Regions from separate parts of the Sodalis ligni genome, predicted to be linked through region 3. Evidence: predicted binding sites of a transcription regulator. Region 3 holds the regulator's gene; each other region holds the start of a gene.
The links. Region 3 encodes PhoB, which activates phosphate uptake and scavenging genes when phosphate is short. Its sites were predicted from a motif close to CTGTCATAAAACTGNCNNAT; they were not measured.
Positions count from the first base shown of each region.

Region 1: a site for PhoB is predicted at 1,468-1,487, ahead of rbsK (ribokinase). Genes of this name have one in related genera too.
Region 2: a site for PhoB is predicted at 1,669-1,688, ahead of serA (phosphoglycerate dehydrogenase). Genes of this name have one in related genera too.
Region 4: a site for PhoB is predicted at 3,031-3,050, ahead of pitA (inorganic phosphate transporter PitA). Genes of this name have one in related genera too.

Region 1 covers NZ_CP075169.1:6,327,194-6,331,871, reverse strand. Annotated here, with positions in the region: partial or broken gene deoR (DNA-binding transcriptional repressor DeoR) at 1-643, opposite strand, end outside; gene deoC (deoxyribose-phosphate aldolase) at 689-1,366, opposite strand; gene rbsK (ribokinase) at 1,554-2,480, shown strand; gene fucP (L-fucose:H+ symporter permease) at 2,485-3,825, shown strand; gene GTU79_RS29395 (aldose 1-epimerase family protein) at 3,843-4,678, shown strand, end outside.
Region 2 covers NZ_CP075169.1:927,432-932,109, reverse strand. Annotated here, with positions in the region: gene serA (phosphoglycerate dehydrogenase) at 277-1,509, opposite strand; gene rpiA (ribose-5-phosphate isomerase RpiA) at 1,845-2,501, opposite strand; gene GTU79_RS04295 (LysR family transcriptional regulator ArgP) at 2,690-3,583, shown strand; gene GTU79_RS04290 (oxidative stress defense protein) at 3,580-4,305, opposite strand; gene GTU79_RS04285 (LysE family transporter) at 4,491-4,678, opposite strand, start outside.
Region 3 covers NZ_CP075169.1:1,410,646-1,415,323, forward strand. Annotated here, with positions in the region: gene GTU79_RS06590 (AAA family ATPase) at 1-1,363, opposite strand, end outside; gene sbcD (exonuclease subunit SbcD) at 1,360-2,592, opposite strand; gene phoB (phosphate response regulator transcription factor PhoB) at 2,862-3,551, shown strand; gene phoR (phosphate regulon sensor histidine kinase PhoR) at 3,576-4,678, shown strand, end outside.
Region 4 covers NZ_CP075169.1:182,927-187,604, forward strand. Annotated here, with positions in the region: gene rsmJ (16S rRNA (guanine(1516)-N(2))-methyltransferase RsmJ) at 1-89, shown strand, start outside; gene uspA (universal stress protein UspA) at 101-544, opposite strand; gene uspB (universal stress protein UspB) at 1,078-1,413, shown strand; gene pitA (inorganic phosphate transporter PitA) at 1,452-2,960, opposite strand; gene GTU79_RS00790 (BaiN/RdsA family NAD(P)/FAD-dependent oxidoreductase) at 3,437-4,663, shown strand.

The sequences.
Region 1 (4,678 bases), 1.5 Mb from region 3:
GTCGAACTTGCTGTGATCGGCCACCAGAATTCCTTGCTGCGACAGGGATAAAGCGCGGTGCTTCATGGTGAGCTCATCAAAATTGAAGCAGGTCGCACCGTAGTGAATATCTATCCCGGCGGCGGAAATAAACGCCTTGTCGGGACAGATGTTATCCAGAATGGAATATTGGGTCAGTGGAGTGAATATGCAGTTGGCCGGATGGAATTCACCGCCGCACAGTATGACTTTGCAGTTGGGCAGGTCCTGCAATGCCAGGAATGTATTCAGCGAGTAGCAAATGCCGGTGAATGCCAGGTCTTGGTTGATAGCGTCGATAATGAACGGCGTGGTGGTTCCGCAATCAAAAAAAACCGTGTCGTCTTTTTCAATCATTTGGGCCGCCATACGGCCGGTAATGCTTTTTCTTTAACGTGCTTGGCTTTTGATCCGACACAAAGTAGTGGGTGACTGAGCTGTTTTTCGGATCGTTGACGACATATCCCCCCAGCAGAACCACCTGCGCCGGCTCGGCGCTGAGATCGCGGCGGATGGTCATTTCTGATACGCCCAGCAGGACGGCGGCATCCTTCAGATGGATTTTGTCTTCCCGCTTTAAAGCCTGTATCAGCCTGTTAATCCTTTCTTCGCGCCGCGTTTCCATAGTGTACCCTGCGTCAATTGTTCCAATGTTCGCCGGTGTGAACAGTCAATATTTGCCGGTGGCTGCTGCGCCCGTCACAATACTTACCCCGGAACTGGTGCCGATACGGGTGGCGCCGGCCAGTATCATGGTTTGCGCGGTCTGACGATCGCGAACGGCGCCGGATGCCTTGACGCCTACGTCCGCCCCAACGGTCTGCCGCATCAGCCTGACGTCCTGTTCCCGGGCGCCGCCGGTGCTAAAACCCGTGGACGTTTTCACAAAGGCCACCTTAAGTTCGCGGCAAATCTGGCAAACTTGCACGATCTGCTCTTCGCTCAACAGGCAGGTTTCCAATATAACCTTCAATGGTGTGGCGGCGCAAACCTGGTGCACTGCCTGTATATCGGCGGTTACCGCGTCGATTTTCCCGCTTTTCAGCCAGCCGACGTTAATCACCATATCGATCTCCCCGGCCCCGGCTTCGATGGCCGCTTTTGCTTCAAAAGCCTTGGCGGCGGTCAGGCCGGCTCCCAAAGGGAAACCTACCACCGAGCACACTTTAACGTCGGCTCCCTGCAGCGCACGGGCGGCGAACGGCACATAACCGGAATTTACGCAGACGGCATAAAAGCCATACTGCTTTGCTTCTTCGCATAAGGCGGCTATTTGCGCCTCGGTGGCGTCCATCGCCAGCAGGGTGTGATCGATATAACGGGGAAAGTCGATTTCTGTTTTGTTCATGAGTGCGTCCTCGTGAGGGATGATGTTAATGTGAAAATAATAACATTATCTAACACCGTTATATAGCCATTTGTCCGTTAATTTTTCTCATGAGATGTGATATGTGTCATATTATTAACATTTATGGGTTGATAATGTTAGCGTAGTAACATTGAATGCTATGAAAACATTAGAGAGGCAAATGATTATGGATATAGCGGTTATTGGTTCCAACATGGTGGATCTGATTACCTATATCACCGAGATGCCGAAAACCGGGGAAACGCTTGAAGCCCCGGATTTTGAGATCGGTTGCGGCGGTAAAGGCGCTAATCAGGCGGTGGCGGCAGCCAAACTGGGCGCCGGCGTGATGATGATGAGTAAGGTCGGCGACGATCTGTTCGCCGACAATACGGTAAATAACCTGCGCCGGTACGGCGTCGATACCCGCTATGTTGAGAAGGTGCCGGGGGTTTCCAGCGGAGTGGCGCCGATTTTTGTTGATCGGGATTCACATAATCGCATCTTGATCATTAAAGGGGCCAATAACCATTTGACGCCGGCGGATGTTGACCGTGCGGCGGAGCAGCTCAAGGACTGCAAGCTGATTATCCTGCAGTTGGAGATTCCGCTGGCGACGGTGTATCACGCCATCGACGTTGCCCGGCGGCTGCATGTGCCGGTGATTCTTAATCCGGCGCCGGCCAGCCGGGAGCTGGATATCGCTTATGCCTGCCAGTGCGATTTTTTCATGCCTAATGAAACGGAGCTGGAAATCCTGACCGGTATGGCGGTGGACAGCGAAGAGCATATCCTTGCCGCCGGCCGCTCTCTGCTCTCCCGGGGGCTGAAAAACCTGATTATCACCATGGGACACCGCGGCTCGGTGTGGTTGACCGGCGACAGCGTCCACCGGGTGGATGCGGTGCCGGTACAGGCCGTGGATACCAGCGGCGCGGGCGATGCCTATATAGGGTGTTTTGCCCATTACTACGTCGGCAGCCAAGACGTGAAGCAGGCTATGACATATGCCTCGGCCTATGCCGCCTTCAGCGTACGGGGCAAAGGCACTCAGCGTTCCTATGCCGACGCCGCCCAGTTCCATGATTTCCTCGCCACCTTACATCAGGAATAACATCATGCACCACAATACGGTACAAATGCCTGACGGCTATCTGAATAAAACACCGCTGTTTCAGTTTATCCTGCTGTCTTGCCTGTTTCCTCTATGGGGCTGTGCGGCCAGTTTGAACGATATCTTGATTACCCAATTCAAAACGGTGTTCGCCTTAAGCGATTTCGCCAGCGCGCTGGTGCAAAGCGCGTTTTACGGCGGCTACTTTCTGATTGCCATTCCAGCCTCGATGGTCATTCGCAAAACCAGCTACAAAGTGGCCATTATGACGGGCCTGTCGCTGTATATCATCGGCTGCGTGCTGTTTTATCCTGCGTCTCATATGGCCACCTACACCATGTTCCTGGCGGCGATTTTTGCCATCGCCATCGGCTTGAGCTTTCTGGAAACTGCGGCCAATACCTACAGTTCGATGATCGGTCATCGCGACTATGCGACGCTGCGGCTTAATATCAGCCAGACCTTTTATCCCGTCGGCGCGCTGATGGGCATTGTGCTGGGCAAATATCTGGTTTTCCAGCAAGGGGACAGCCTGAGCAGCCAATTGGCCGCTATGACGCCGGAACAGGGGCATCAATTCCGCCTGAATATGCTGGAACTCACCCTCGAACCTTATAAGTATCTGATCATGGTGCTGGTAGTGGTGCTGGTCTTGTTTGCCATTACCCGCTATCCCCGTTGCAAGCCTGTGGTAGATCGGCAAAAAACCGCCGCGCCGGGTATGGGTGAAACCCTGCGTTATCTGGCCGGTAACGCTCGCTTCAAAAAGGGTATAGTCGCCCAGTTCCTTTATGTGGGGATGCAGGTGGCGGTATGGTCGTTTACCATTCGTTTGGCGCTGAACCTGGGCGCGGCCAATGAACGGGACGCCTCCAACTTCATGATTTACAGCTTTATGTGTTTCTTCGCCGGTAAATTTATCGCCAATTTCCTGATGACGCGTTTTATGCCGCAAAAAGTCCTGATCGCCTATTCCATACTGGGGGTCGCGACTCTGGCCTATGTGGTGATGGTGCCGAATTTTACCGCCGTATATGCCGCGGTGTTTGTCAGCGTCTTGTTCGGACCCTGCTGGGCCACCATTTACGCCGGCACGCTGGATACCGTGGACAACAAATATACCGAAGTGGCCGGGGCGATTATCGTCATGGCCATTGTCGGCGCCGCCGTGGTGCCGGCAATCCAGGGCTTTGTTTCCGATCATTTGGGTTCGATGAAAGAGGCATTCAGCGTCTCGCTGCTGTGCTTCGCCTACGTGGGATTCTATTTCTGGGGTGAATTGCGCAACCATCAGCATCAGTTGCTGGCAGACCCCGCCCGTTCGGTCATGGATAGCAAACTTTAACCGCAGGAGAAGCGATTATGTCAGCCGTCATTCATCTTCAGCGCAACCAGTTCAGCGAACAGCCGGTTTGTCTGGTGGAAAGCGCCGAGCTCAGCGTTACGTTGTTCAAATACCGTTCCGGCATTGAAGCGGTGACCCTGCGCAACAGCCGCGGTTTTATTACCCTGTTGCCTTTTTACGGCCAAATGATTTGGGATGCGCAGTTTGAGGGTCATGATTTGAAAATGACCAATCCGTTTACCGAGCCGAAACGGGGCGAGTCGGTGGTGGATACCTATGGCTGCTTTGCGTTCCATTCCGGCCTGCTGAGCAACGGTTGCCCGTCCCCGGAGGATGTTCATCCCCTGCATGGCGAAATGCCCTGCGCACCCCTGGACCGCGCCTATCTGCTGCTGGACGGGGACAGCGTCGCCCTGGGGGGGGACTATGAATACGTCAAGGGTTTCGGCCATCATTACCTGGCGTCGCCGGCAGTGAGGCTGGCGGCCGGCGAGACCCTGATGACCATTACCATGCGGGTGACCAATCTTGCCAGCGTGGCGATGCCGCTGCAGTATATGTGCCATATGAACTACGCCTATCTGCCGGGGGGGGCCTTTAGCCAGAATATCCCCGACGGGGCGTTTTCACTGCGCACCTCCATTCCCGGACATGTGCATCCCACGCCGCAATGGCTGGATTATACCGCTACCCTGACGGACAATCCCTCGGCCTTCGGCGCGTTGGATCAACCGCAATTCTACGATCCGGAAATTGTGTTTTTCGCCGATAACCTGGCGCAATACACGCCGCAACCGGAGTTTTTTATGCAGGCGCCGGATAAAGGGCCGCGCTTCGTTACCCGGTTTTCCAG
Region 2 (4,678 bases), 480 kb from region 3:
CGGGCGTGGTTTTACCGCCCGCCGGAGCGCCCCATGGTGCGGTAGGCCCGCTACCACCGGACGTGCAACGAACGTGTTCAAGGGAGACTGCACCAATGGGGTCGAAGCGGGCGTGGTTCTTCCGCCCAACCGAGCGCCCCATGGCGCGGTAGGCCCGCTGACACCGGGAGTGCAGCGAACCTGCTAAAGGGAGACCGCACCAACGGGGATGCAGCGGCTATCTCGCAGCCGCCGCAGTCCCCTCAAGGCGCCGGCCCCCGCCCTGGGGCCAAAACCTCAGTACAGCAAACGCGCCCGGATCGTGCCGGGTATCGCCTTAAGCAATTGCAAAGCGGTATTTTCCGCATCGGTTTCCACGTCTATCACCACATAGCCTATATCCGCCGTGGTTTGCAGATACTGGGCGGCAATGTTAATACTTTGTTCGGCGAAAATCTGGTTGATACGGGTCAAAATACCGGGACGGTTCTCATGAATATGCAGCAGCCGGCTGACGTTTTCACCATGCTCCGGCAAAGAAACCTCCGGGAAATTCACCGCGGACAAAGTAGACCCGTTATCGGAATATTTCGCCAGCTTACCCGCCACCTCCGTACCGATATTCTCCTGCGCTTCCTGGGTCGACCCGCCGATATGCGGCGTCAGGATAACATTATCGAATTCGCACAGGGGCGAAACAAACGGATCGGTATTGGTGGCCGGTTCTTCAGGGAAAACGTCCACGGCTGCGCCGGCAAGATGTTTACTGGCCAAGGCATCGCACAGCGCCGGAATATCCACCACCGTACCGCGCGCGGCGTTGATAAACAGCGCGCCTTTTTTCATCTGGCCGAATTCCGCCGAGCTCATCATATTCCGAGTGGACTGGGTATCGGGCACATGCAGGGTCACCACATCGCTGAGGCCAAGCAATTCCGGCAGCGAATCCACCTGATGGGCATTGCCCAGCGGCAGCTTGCTCTCGATATCGTAAAAGTAAACCTGCATACCCAGGCCTTCCGCCAGGATACCCAATTGCGTACCGATATGGCCGTAACCGATGATGCCAAGCTTTTTGCCCCGGGCTTCGTAGCTGCCCTGGGCCTGCTTGTTCCACTGGCCGCGATGGGCTTTGGCATTGGCTTCCGGCACACCGCGGATCATCAGCAGCATCTCGCCGATGACCAGCTCGGCCACGGAACGCGTATTGGAAAAAGGCGCATTGAATACCGGCACGCCGCGTTTCAGCGCGGCCTTGAGATCAACCTGATTGGTGCCGATACAAAAGCAGCCCACCGCCACCAATTTTTCCGCGGCGGCAAACACCTCTTCCGTCAGGTTGGTGCGGGATCGGATGCCGACGAAATGCGCATCGCGAATGGATGCCTTCAATGACTCGGTGTCCAATGCGCCTTTATGGTATTCGATATTGGTATAACCGGCATGCCGCAGATTATCGATGGCGGTCTGATGCACGCCCTCAACCAATAGAAATTTGATTTTGTCTTTTTCCAACGATACTTTCGCCATTTCCCGACCCTTTTTGATACTTCAGAAGCGGCTGCAAAACACAGCACCCGGACAAAATAACAAATATTGCCGCATCGGCAAGTTCATTGACCAAAGTCCGCCCAGCACAAGAGCCGAACATAAGTGATTGCTATGGATAATTCTTCTGGAGGGACAGGCATACGTCCTATATATGGCAGTTAAATGACTTAAATGTGATATTTATCACTGAATTTCAGATAAAGAATTAAAAAATGCTATGTAAACAAAATTAACACTTATCCGTCGCCCGCAGTCAGGCCGGCATCGGTAACAATATCCCTGCCCGGCCGGCCCGCCCATGGGAAATCCGCGGCTTATTCGATAACCTTGACGCCCTCCGGAGTGCCGATCAGCGCTACGTCAGCGCCGCGCCGCGCAAACAGCCCGACGGTAACCACCCCCGGCAGAGCGTTGATTTTATCTTCCAGCGCCACTGCATCCAATATTTGCAGGTTACGCACATCAAGAATGATATTGCCGTTATCGGTCACCACCCCCTGGCGATATTCGGGCAAACCGCCCAATTTCACCAGTTCACGGGCCACATACGCCCGCGCCATAGGGATCACTTCAACCGGCAGGGGAAATCTTCCCAATACGTCTACCTGTTTGGACGCGTCGGCAATGCAGATAAAACGGCGCGCCACGGCGGAGATGATTTTTTCACGGGTCAACGCCGCGCCGCCGCCTTTAATCATCTGCATATGGCTGTTGATCTCATCCGCCCCGTCGACATAGATATCCAGCGAATCCACGCTGTTTAAATCAAGCAAAGGGATCCCCAGCGCTTTCAATTTCGCCGACGAAGCCTCGGAGCTGGATACCGCCCCGTCTATCTGGTGTTTCATGGTGCCCAGAGCGTCAATAAAATGCGCGGCGGTGGTACCGGTGCCGACCCCGACGATGGTACCGGGTTGAACATATTTCAATGCCGCCCAGCCTACCGCTTTTTTAAGTTCATCCTGCGTCATGGTATGTTTTTCCTATGGAAATCCAACTTGCCGGTATTATAAAGCAATATCCGGCCAAAAAGCTTGAATTCCGCCGCAACGGCACGCGCCCGGACCACTCCACCCTCATCCATAAGATTTTAAGACCTTACCGGGGCAAAACTATGGCATAGTGCAGGGATACACCGACGTTAGGGGACGAAGATTGAATGAAACGCCCGGACTATCGAACGCTGCAGGCGCTCGACGCCGTGATACGTGAACGAGGTTTTGAACGTGCCGCGCAGAAACTCTGTATAACGCAATCCGCGGTATCGCAACGCATAAAACAGTTGGAAAATCTTTTCGGCCAGCCGCTGCTGGTACGTACCGTCCCGCCCCGGCCGACGGAACAGGGCCAAAAGCTGCTGGCATTATTGCATCAGGTGGAGTTGCTGGAAGATGAATGGCTCGGCACCGATAACGGCAGCGATACTCCCCTGTTGTTATCCCTGGCGGTCAATGCCGACAGCCTGGCCACCTGGCTGCTGCCGGCGCTGAAACCGGTACTGACCGATTCGCCCATCCGGCTTAATTTGCAGGTTGAGGATGAAACCCGCACCCAGGAGCGCCTTCGGCGCGGTGAAGTGGTGGGGGCGGTGAGTATCCAGCCCCAGCCCCTGCCCAGCTGCCTGGTGGATCAACTGGGCGCCCTGGATTACCTGTTCGTGGCATCGAAACCTTTTGCCGACCGCTACTTTCCGAACGGCGTCACCCGCAGCGCGCTGCTGAAAGCGCCGGCGGTGGCGTTCGATCATCTTGACGACATGCATCAGGCGTTTTTACAGCAGAATTTCGATCTGCCGCCGGGCAGCGTGCCCTGCCATATCGTCAACTCATCGGAAGCGTTTGTCCAGCTGGCTCGCCAGGGCACCACCTGTTGCATGATCCCCCATTTGCAAATCGAAAGAGAGCTGGACAGCGGCGAGCTGATTGATCTTACGCCAGGGCTGTTCCAGCGCCGGATGCTGTTCTGGCATCGTTTTGCGCCGGAAAGCCGGATGATGCGTAAAGTGACCGATGCCTTGCTTTCCCATGGCCGCCAGGCTTTGCGCCAGGTTTAAGGCTGAGGCCGCAGTTCAAATACCACGTCGACCTGATCGTCGAAACGAATGGTCTGCTGCGCATAGGTTTGCGCGGCATCGGTTTGCGCCATGGCGTCATTGGCTTTGAACATCCGGGCTACCGGAACCGGCTGATAGTTGGCCACGTGGTAACGGATACTGTAAATCGGTCCCAGCTGGGCCTTGAAGCCTTCCGCCAGCGCACGGGCCTGGGAGGAGGCATTTTCCATAGCCTGGCTGCGCGCCTTGTCGCGATAGACGTCCGGATTGGCCACGCCCAGTTCCACCGCCCTGATTTCGTTCAGGCCGGATTTCAGCGCGCCGTCCAATAGTTCATTGAGTTTATCAAGCTGCCGCAGCGTAACCTGGACCTGGCGCACCGCGCGGTAGCCTTTCAGCACCGATTCGCCGGTTTTCAGGAAGTCATATTCCGGCTGGGTGCGCAGATTGGCGGCATTGATGTCTTTCTTCTCTACGCCGTTTTTAGCCAGAAAATCAAAGTATTGCGCAACGCGCGCGTCCGCCTGTTTCTTGGCGTCGCCGGCGTCCTTGGACGAAATGGAGACTTCTATGGTCAGGGTGGCGATGTCCGGCACCACCTCCACGCTTGCGGCGCCGGAGGTGATGACGTGCGGCCCGGCGGGCAGCTCCGCGGCCGGCGCCTGGGTGGATAACGCCCCCCACCCCAATATGGCGGCTAATGCTAATGCCTTGACCTTCATGGTACCTCCCGTCGAGTTGGATTGCAGATATACTCATCCTGATGCAGCATATCATTACCGAATTTCATCTTATGGCTATGTTATTTGCAGTTATTTACCGTTTGGTTATGCTGCATCGGCAGAGTAACGCGCCGTGCGTCCGGTAAAATATAGGAGGAGTCTTCAAACGGGGCATTTGCGGTAAGCTATTGTAAATGCGTCATGAGCAACGACAGCGGCCAGGACTGACGCGCCAGTTTCAGCGCCACCATCCACATCACCATTCCCACGAACAGCTGGATGCCCCTTTGTACCGGCGGCCGGTTCAGCCAGGGGGAAAGCCGTGCCGACAGCAGGGCCAGTCCGTAAAACCACACCACCGAGGCGCCGATGG
Region 3 (4,678 bases):
GCAGGCAGCCATCGAGCTGCCGGCCCAACTGGTCCGCCTGCAGGCGTTCCCGCTGCCGGCGGGCGAAGAGTTCGCGCCACAGCGGCAACCCTTCTCCCCACTGGCGATAGTCCGGATGCTGCGTTAAATAGCTCTCGGCCTGCCGGAGCTGCTGTTCGGCCCGGGAAAGGGCGGTCTGTTGTTCCGCCAGCGCCGATTGTCTTTTTTGCCGCTGGGCGCTGAGCTCCCGGGCAGACTGGCGCAGTTGCGCCGCCTGTTGTTCCAGTCCTGCGATATGCTGATCCAGGGGAATAATGCGCTCGTCCATAAGCTGCTGAAGCTGCCGCCGGTGCCGGAGATAATCCTGCCAGCCCTGGCGGGCGCGCTCGAAAGCCTCCTGCAAAGGCAGTAAAGCCTGCTGCGTACGTTGCTGTTCGGCGCGCTGCGCGGCGATGGACTCGTCCAGGTGTTGCTGCCTAAGTCGGCTGCGTTGCTGCTCTTCCAGCAGCGGACGCAGGGACTCCGCGGGTTCCCCCCGGGTCAGCCGGGACAGCTGCGGCTGCGCTTCGTCATAAGCCCGCGCCGAGGCCTGTTGCCTTTCACGGGCGGCGGACAAGGCCGCCGTAAGCTGCCCGTGCCTTGCCAGCCAGTCCAAATGACGCTGCAGCGCCTGCTGTTGGTGGTTTAGCCTTAGCTCCTCTTCCTTTAATCGCGCCAGCTCATCGTTTAGTGCCTGCAGTTGCGGTTCGGTGAGCAGCTCAATGGCGGCGGCGCGGGCCTGCAAATTGTCCAGCTCTCCTTTGACCGCTTTATGGCGTTCGAATATGCCGGCGGAAATGCGGCCGTAGATGTCGGTGCCGGTGAGCTCTTCCAAGAGTTCGGCGCGCTTTTTGGCGTCGGCATTGAGAAAGGCGGCGAAGTCCCCCTGCGCCAACAGCATGGATTTGGTGAAACGCCCGAAGTCCAGCCCGGTGATGTCGGTGACCAGCCGCAGCTTGTCGTTGATTTTATCCGCCAGGATACGGCCGTCGGCGATGAGCGCCAGTTCGGTTCTCGGCGGCTGCAGGTTGCCCTGCGGGCTGTTTTTCGCCCGCCGCTGGCTCCAGAAGGCGCGGTAGCCGATACCTTTCACTTCGAACTCTACCTCCGCCAGCGCTTCGGCGGTGTGGCGGGTCATCAGCTCCTGGCCGGGATTGCCGCCCAGACGGGGAGTCTGGTGATAAAGCGCCAGACAAATGGCGTCCAGCAGGGTGGTTTTACCGGCGCCTGTGGGACCGGTAATGGCAAACAGGCTGGCGCCGTCGAAAGGTGCGGCGGTAAAATCGATTTTCCATTCCCCTTGCAGCGCATTGAGATTTTTCAGCCGCAGCGTCAGGATTTTCATCGGCTGGGCTCCTGTGCCGGACTTTCGTGCCGGATATCCGTCACCACCCGGTCATACAGCAGGCGGATGCGGCTGAGTTCCTCTTCATCCCGCACCAGCGCCTGCGCCAGGCGGCGTTCGAACACCTCTTCCACGCTGAGTTCTGTCAGCGTTTCATGAGGCTCTTTTTCCAGCGCCTGGCGCCGCTGCTCGCGGTTGCGGCGCAACAGCAAAATGTCCACCGGCAGATCGGCGGCAATCTGCTGTATTTGCCGCTGGATATCATTAAGCCAGGCATCGGTCAGCACTTCGATATCCAGCCATACCCTCGTCTCGCCCCGGTAATCGCGAAAGGTGAGCAACTGCGCTTCAATTTCCGCCAGGGTGCCGCGAATCAGGCGCAGGGGCTGGACCTCCGGCACCGTCAACGGCGTCACCACCGCCGTCAGGTCCGGCTGGAAATCCACCATATTGACCTGTTTGGGCTGGCCGGCCTCGTCAAAGCTCAGGGGGATGGGGGAGCCGCAATACAGAATATTCGGCCGGCCGCCGACGCTTTGCGGCCGGTGAATATGACCGAGGGCGATGTAATCGGCGGGGGGAAATAACTGGACGGGAAAAGCATCCAGGCTGCCGATATAGATATCCCGTACCGAATCGCTGGTGCCGGCGCCCACGGCGGTCAAATGACCGGTGGCGACGATGGGCACCGGCGCGGTCAGGGTATCGCGCAACGCCATGGCCTGTTGATATAAATCCCGGTAATGTCCGGCGATGGCATCCATCAGGGAGCGCTGTTTGTCATCCCCCGACTCGCCGGCGCGGCTTACCAGCATATCCCTGGCCCGTAAAAAAGGGATGGCGCACAAAATCGCTCCCGGTTTTCCGCTACGCTCATCAAGCACGAAAACCTGCTGTTCGGCGTCGCCGCCGGCAATGACGCGGGTATTGAGGCAGGCCAGCAGTCCGCGTGATTCGTTGAGGGTGGCGACGGCGTCATGATTCCCCGCCAGCACAATCAGCCCGCAGCCGGTGGGCTGTAGCTCCACCACAAAACGGTTGAAGAGTTCCCGTGCATAGCTGGGGGGCGTGCCGGTATCGAATATATCGCCGGCCACCACCACCGCGTCCGCCTGATGCAGTTCAACCTGCGTCACCAGCCAGCGCAGGAAGGCCTGATGTTCATGGGCGCGATTCTTGGTGAAAAACGACTGACCCAAATGCCAGTCAGAGGTATGAATGATCCGCATGAGGCTCCGGAGAAAATCCCTGAATCAGGGCGAGAGTATATACCCAATAGCGTTCAGGTTGCAGCCAACGCAGCCGCAACCTGAACGCTATCGGGTATAACCCTTGCTTTGGCGGATGCCGAAATAAAGGTGCGATTATATAATTTGCGGCGGAAAAACGGCGATCTCCTATCCTTGAAGCAGGCGGCGCCTATTTTAATAAATCTGTCATAAAAGTGACGCATAATGCCCGGGCACGATAACCGCAGAGAATAAACGGCAGGAAAATAATGGCAAAACGCATATTAGTCGTGGAAGATGAAGCACCCATCCGTGAAATGGTCTGCTTTGTTCTTGAACAAAATGGCTTCCAGCCTATTGAGGCGGAAGATTACGGCAGTGCGGTGAGTCGTATGGCGGAGCCTTATCCGGATCTGGTCCTGCTCGACTGGATGTTGCCCGGCGGTTCGGGTATACAGTTTATCAAACTGATGAAGCGCGAAGTATTGACGCGCGATATTCCTGTCATGATGCTGACGGCGCGCGGCGAGGAGGAAGACCGGGTGCGGGGACTGGAAGTGGGGGCGGATGATTATATTACCAAGCCCTTCTCTCCCAAGGAACTGCTGGCGCGGATCAAAGCGGTAATGCGGCGTATCTCGCCGATGGCGGTGGAAGATAAAATCGAAGTGCAGGGCTTGAGCCTGGACCCCTCTTCGCACCGGGTAACATCCAATGAGCTGGCGTTGGATATGGGGCCTACCGAATTTAAACTGCTGCACTTTTTCATGACCCATCCCGAACGGGTCTACAGTCGCGAACAGTTGCTCAACCATGTATGGGGTACCAATGTTTACGTGGAAGATCGTACGGTGGACGTGCACATTCGTCGTTTACGCAAGGCGCTGGAAACAGGCGGGCACGATCGGATGGTACAGACGGTACGGGGAACCGGCTATCGTTTCTCGGCCCGCTATTGAATCTGTCTCAAGGGAGAACGGCCGGTGCTAGAACGTTTATCCTGGAGCAAACTGCTGCTTGAACTGGGGTTTTTTTGCCTGCCCGCCCTGCTGTTGTCGTTACTTATCGGGCATTTGCCCTGGCTGCTGGCGGCGGCGCTGTTGGCGGCGCTGCTGCGTAACTATTATTATCAGCTCCGGCTGTCCTGGTGGCTGTGGGTAGACCTGAGCCGGACCCCGCCGGTGGGCCGCGGCAGTTGGGAACCGCTGTTCTACGGCCTGCATCAGATGCAGCTGCGCCATCGCCGCCGCCGCCGCGATTTGGCAACGCTGTTCAAGCGATTTCGCAGCGGTGCGGAAACCCTGCCGGATGCGCTGGTGATGCTGACCGGCGACGGCCATATATTTTGGTGCAATGGCTTGGCGCAGCAGCTGCTGGGCTTTCGCTGGCCGGAAGACAACGGCCAGCATATCCTCAATTTGCTGCGTTACCCCGAGTTTAATGAATACCTGCAAAATCAATCCTTTCAGCGGCCCCTTACGCTACACATCAACAACCAGCGCTATGTGGAATTCCGGGTGATGCCTTACACCGACGATCAGCTGTTAATGGTGGCGCGGGACATTACCCAGATGCGACAACTGGAAGGGGCGCGGCGCAACTTTTTCGCCAATGCCAGCCATGAGCTGCGTACGCCGCTGACGGTCCTGCAGGGTTATCTGGAGATGATGAACGATCAGGAGATGGACCCGGCGATTCGCGCCAAGGCAATCCATACCATGCAGGATCAAACGCAGCGCATGGAGCGCCTGGTTAAACAACTGCTGGTGCTTTCCCGCATCGAAGCCGCTCCCCACAACGAAGTCAACGAGAATATCGACGTTCCTTCCATCCTCAAGCGGCTGCAGCAAAGCGCGGAGGGGCTGAGCCAGGAGCGCCACGACATTGTGTTTCGCGTTAATGAGCATCTGCGGGTGCGCGGTAACGAAGAGCAGCTGCGCAGCGCCATGTCGAATCTGATTTACAACGCGGTGATCCACACGCCGCCGGGCACCCGTATCGAGGTCTGCTGGCAGCGTACCTCCGCCGGCGCGGAATTCCAGGTGAGCGACAATGGCCCGGGTATCGCGCCGGAGCATATCCCCCG
Region 4 (4,678 bases), 1.2 Mb from region 3:
CGCCTTTGGCCGGCATCGCGGCCCAGGCCCATATCACCACCAAGAACCATCGATTTGACTTGTATACGCCTGCGCCCGCCGAATCCTGATCACAACCCAGCTATTCCTCGTACACTTCTTCGTCGTTAAGCGGGACGATCAGCATATCCACATGTACGGTATTGATCAGCTGCCGCGCCGAAGACATCAGCTTGCTCCAGAAATCCTGATGGTGGCCGCATAACACCAAATCTACATCGTACTTGTTAATGGCATCCACCAGCACCTGGGCGAGATCGCCGCTGCCGCTCAGCACTTCGGCAATGGGATAACCGGCGTTTTGCGACAGCTGGGTCATGGCGTGCGAGGTCTCCTCGGAGATACGTTTTTGCATATCGCCCAAATTGACGTCAATCAGGCCGGTATAGAGATCGGAATAATTGACATCGACATGGATCAGCGAAACCTTGGCATTGTACGGTCTGGCCATCGACACGGCTTTTTCCACCAATACGTTACTTTCCGGTGAAAGGTCAACGGCGATAAGAATGTGTTTGTAAGACATAATCAGACTCCTTGTAAAATGTCACTCGTTAACTCGTCGCGGGTCATTCTTTCGGCCTGCCTGTGACAGAATGAGTTTACCACCCCGCGGCACCGGAGAAGTGATGCCGGGATCACGTCGAACCGAATAATATCAGCCGGTTGGCATAAACAACCATCACGTAAAATACGGCAGCGTCTCAAAAAATCAGCAGAAATATATGTTGCTGACTGTTAATGGTTTGAATATCAATGTACTCGTTCTAGTATAGTCATTTATGGGAGCCGGGTCGCAACCTTGGCACCCCACCGGCGTTGGCAAAAAAAATTGCAAAAATGCACAAATTTTGTCGCTTCGGTTGCTTTCTTTTGACAAACCTTTTCTACACTCAATATTGTAGAACCTCATAATACTGTGAGTAAGTTGATCTAATCTCAGACATATCATTTTTGGGGTGGGCTTGTTCAGCTCTGTGGTAAGTTATTAAGAGGCGTAACCGCTGAGAGCCCGCGGGTCGGGGATTCAGTGTGGATTTGCGTCGCCGGGGAGGGGGTATGATCAACACCGTTGCGCTTTTTTGGGCTTTATGTGTCGTCTGCGTCATCAATATGGCGCGCTATTACTCTTCATTGCGGGCGTTATTAGTCGTACTTCGCGGCTGCGATCCGCTGCTCTATCAGTATGTTGACGGCAGCGGTTTTTTCACCGCTCACGGGCAACCCAGCAAGCAGTTGAGACTGGTTCGCTATATCTATGCGCAACGCTACCTTGATCATCACGATCAGGAATTTATACGCCGTTGCGAACGGGTGCGGCGACAGTTTATGCTCACCAGCGGGCTGTGCGGGTTGATTATCGTCAGCCTGATTTCCCTGGCTATCTGGCATTGAGAGAAGGGCAAGGCGACCCTCAGGCCGCCTGTGTTACGCTATTGAATACATTTCAGCGCCAGCCAATAAAGAGACCCTGACAGCACAATCGCCACCGGCAGGGTCAGTACCCAGGCCAGCAGGATATTCTGCACCGTCTTGCTTTGCACGCCGCCGCCGTCCACCACCATGGTGCCCGCCACCGCCGAGGAGAGGACATGGGTGGTGGAAACCGGCATGCCGGTATAACTGGCGACGCCGATGGAGACCGCGGCGGTCACCTGCGCCGAAAGCCCCTGCGCATACGTCATGCCCTTCTTGCCGATTTTCTCGCCGATGGTGGTGGCCACTCGCCGCCAGCCGATCATGGTGCCCAACGACAGCGCCAGCGCGACGGCAACGATAATCCATAGCGGGGCATATTCAACGGTGGCCAGCAGGTCCTTGCGCAAATTCCCCAGCAAACGTTTATCTTCACCGGAGGTTTGCGGCAGTTTGACCAGTTTATCCGTGGTGTCGGCGATGCACATCAGCAGGCGCCTGACGTGTGAACGCTCGCCGGGGCTGAGGTGATCGTAGCTTTGCAGATTTTCCAATAACGCCATGGTGCGGTCTATGGCGATGAGCGCCCGGCTGCCGTCGCAGTGGAATACCGTGGTGGCGGGCAGGGCTGAAGGGAGATCGGGCGCCGGTATTACCTGCGTATCGGTATCGGCGGTTTGCGGCAGGGTTGCCGCATGCAGATGATAAAACTGCTGCAGGTTGCCGACGGCATCCCTGGTGCGGGCGATATCATAGCCGGTGGAGTTCATATTCACCATAAAACCCGCCGGGGCGACGCCTATCAACACCAGCATAATCAGGCCAATCCCTTTTTGTCCATCATTGGCGCCGTGGGCGAAGCTCACGCCCGCCGCCGAAAGGATAAGCGCCGTTCGGGTCCAGAACGGCGGCTTGCGCTTGCCGTCCTTCTTTTCCCGTTCCGCGGGGGTCAGGTGGATACGGCGGCGTTTCGGCGTGCCGCTCCAGTAACGGCGCAAACAGAATACCAACGCGCCCGCCAGTACCAGCCCCACGATGGGCGAGATGATAAGGGACAGGAAAATCTCAATCAGCTTTGGAATATTCAGCGCCGCCAACACCGAGGTATGGGTCAGCAGCGCATTGGTCAGGCCGATACCGATAATGGCGCCAATCAATGTATGGGAGCTGGAGGCCGGCAAACCGAAATACCAGGTGCCCAGGTTCCAGATGATGGCCGCCAGCAGCATGGAGAACATCATTGCCAGTCCGTGGGTGGAGCTGACATTCAATAACAGATCCACCGGCAGCAGATGAACAATGGCGTAAGCCACGCTCAAACCGCCCAACAGCACCCCGAGAAAATTGAATACCCCGGACATTCCCACCGCCAGCTGAGAGCGAAGCGCGCGGGCATAGATTACGGTTGCCACCGCATTGGCCGTATCATGAAACCCATTGATAGCTTCATATATTAATACAAATATTAACGCGATAACCAACATAAGACCGGTATGAAATTCCAGGCCGGTAAATAGATGCAGCATAAGGTTACGCCATTTATTGGACATGAACGGGGCGCATTATCTGCGACAACGGGGGCGCTGGAAAAGCAAAATATGACCTTTTTATGACATTTTTATTGACGCTGCCCTTGCGCTTGCTGATGATTATCATTTTTATCAATAGGTTAATTCTGTTTCACCCGGCGTTTTTTCGCGCGGCTGGCGTCTGCCGCGGTGGATGGCTACAATCAGGTGCCCCGCCAAACGCGCCGACCGGGGGTATCCCCCTTAAAAACAAAGGCGGGTGCACATAAGTCAATTGAGCATGATAAGAGTAAGAATAAGTTTGGTTTGTATTTATTGAGCGAATATAAATTGTTTAAGCATCAGTCGAAAGTGCAGACATTGAATGGATATAAATTGACTGAATACCAGTCGAGCAGACTCCTGTTGAAGAGTGATAAATTGATTGAGAATCAGTCAAGCGAGAATAGATTGGTCGGGCTTAAGGTGATTGAGTGAGCACAGGGGAACAATTTGACGCCATTATCATCGGTGCCGGGGCCGCGGGCCTGTTTTGCGCCGCCCAGGCCGGCCAGCGCGGCCTCAGGGTACTGCTGCTGGATAACGGCAAAAAACCGGGCCGGAAGATCCTGATGTCCGGCGGCGGCCGCTGCAACTTCACCAACCTGCACGTGGAGCCCGCCGCCTTTCTCTCGCAAAATCCGCATTTTTGCAAATCGGCCCTATCCCGTTACAGCCAATGGGATTTTATCGAGCTGGTACGGCGGCACCGCATTGCCTTCCATGAAAAAACCCTGGGCCAGCTGTTTTGCGACGATTCGGCCCAGCAGATCGTGACGCTGCTCCTGGATGAATGCCAGCGCGGCGGGGTGACCTTGCGGATGCGCAGCGAGGTGGCGGCGGTAGAAAAGCGTGGACTAGAAAAGCGCAGTGAACAGTTCCATGTGCTCCTCCCCGGCGGCGAGGTCACGGCGCCGTCGCTGGTGGTCGCCACCGGCGGCCTCTCAATGCCCGGACTCGGCGCCACGCCGCTGGGTTACCGCATTGCCGAACGGTTCGGTATTCCGGTGGTGCCCACCCGCGCCGCGCTGGTGCCGTTTACCCTGCATAAACCGCTGCTGGAGTCTTTAGGCGCTCTCGCCGGCGTCGCCCTGCCAACGCAGGTGGAAGCCGCCGGAGGCATGTCCTTTCGGGAAAATCTGCTGTTTACCCATCGGGGCCTGTCCGGCCCGGCGATGCTGCAAATTTCCAGCTACTGGCAAAACGGCGAATTTCTTAACCTCAACCTGGTGCCGGAGCGGGATCTGGGGGCGTTTCTCACCGAAGAGCGACGGGATCACCCCAACCAAACGCTGAAAAATACCCTGGCAAAGGTGCTGCCGCGCCGGTTTGTAGAGTGCTGGCATACCCTGTTGAACATCCCGGAATGCACCTTGACGCAGCTCAGCCGCCGCCAGCAAAACGACTGGGTGATGTCTTTGCGGCAGTGGCGCGTACAGCCCAACGGCACCGAGGGCTATCGCACCGCCGAGGTCACCCAGGGCGGCGTGGATACCCGCCGCCTCTCCTCCAAAACCATGGAAAGCCGGCAGGTGCCGGGGCTCTATTTTATCGGCGAGGTGGTGGACGTCACCGGCTGGCTGGGGGGCTATAACTTCCAGTGGGCCTGGAGCTCGGCCTGGGCCTGCGGGCAGGCGCTGGCCGAAGTCGCCGGCCTGTGAGCAGAGGAGCTTTAT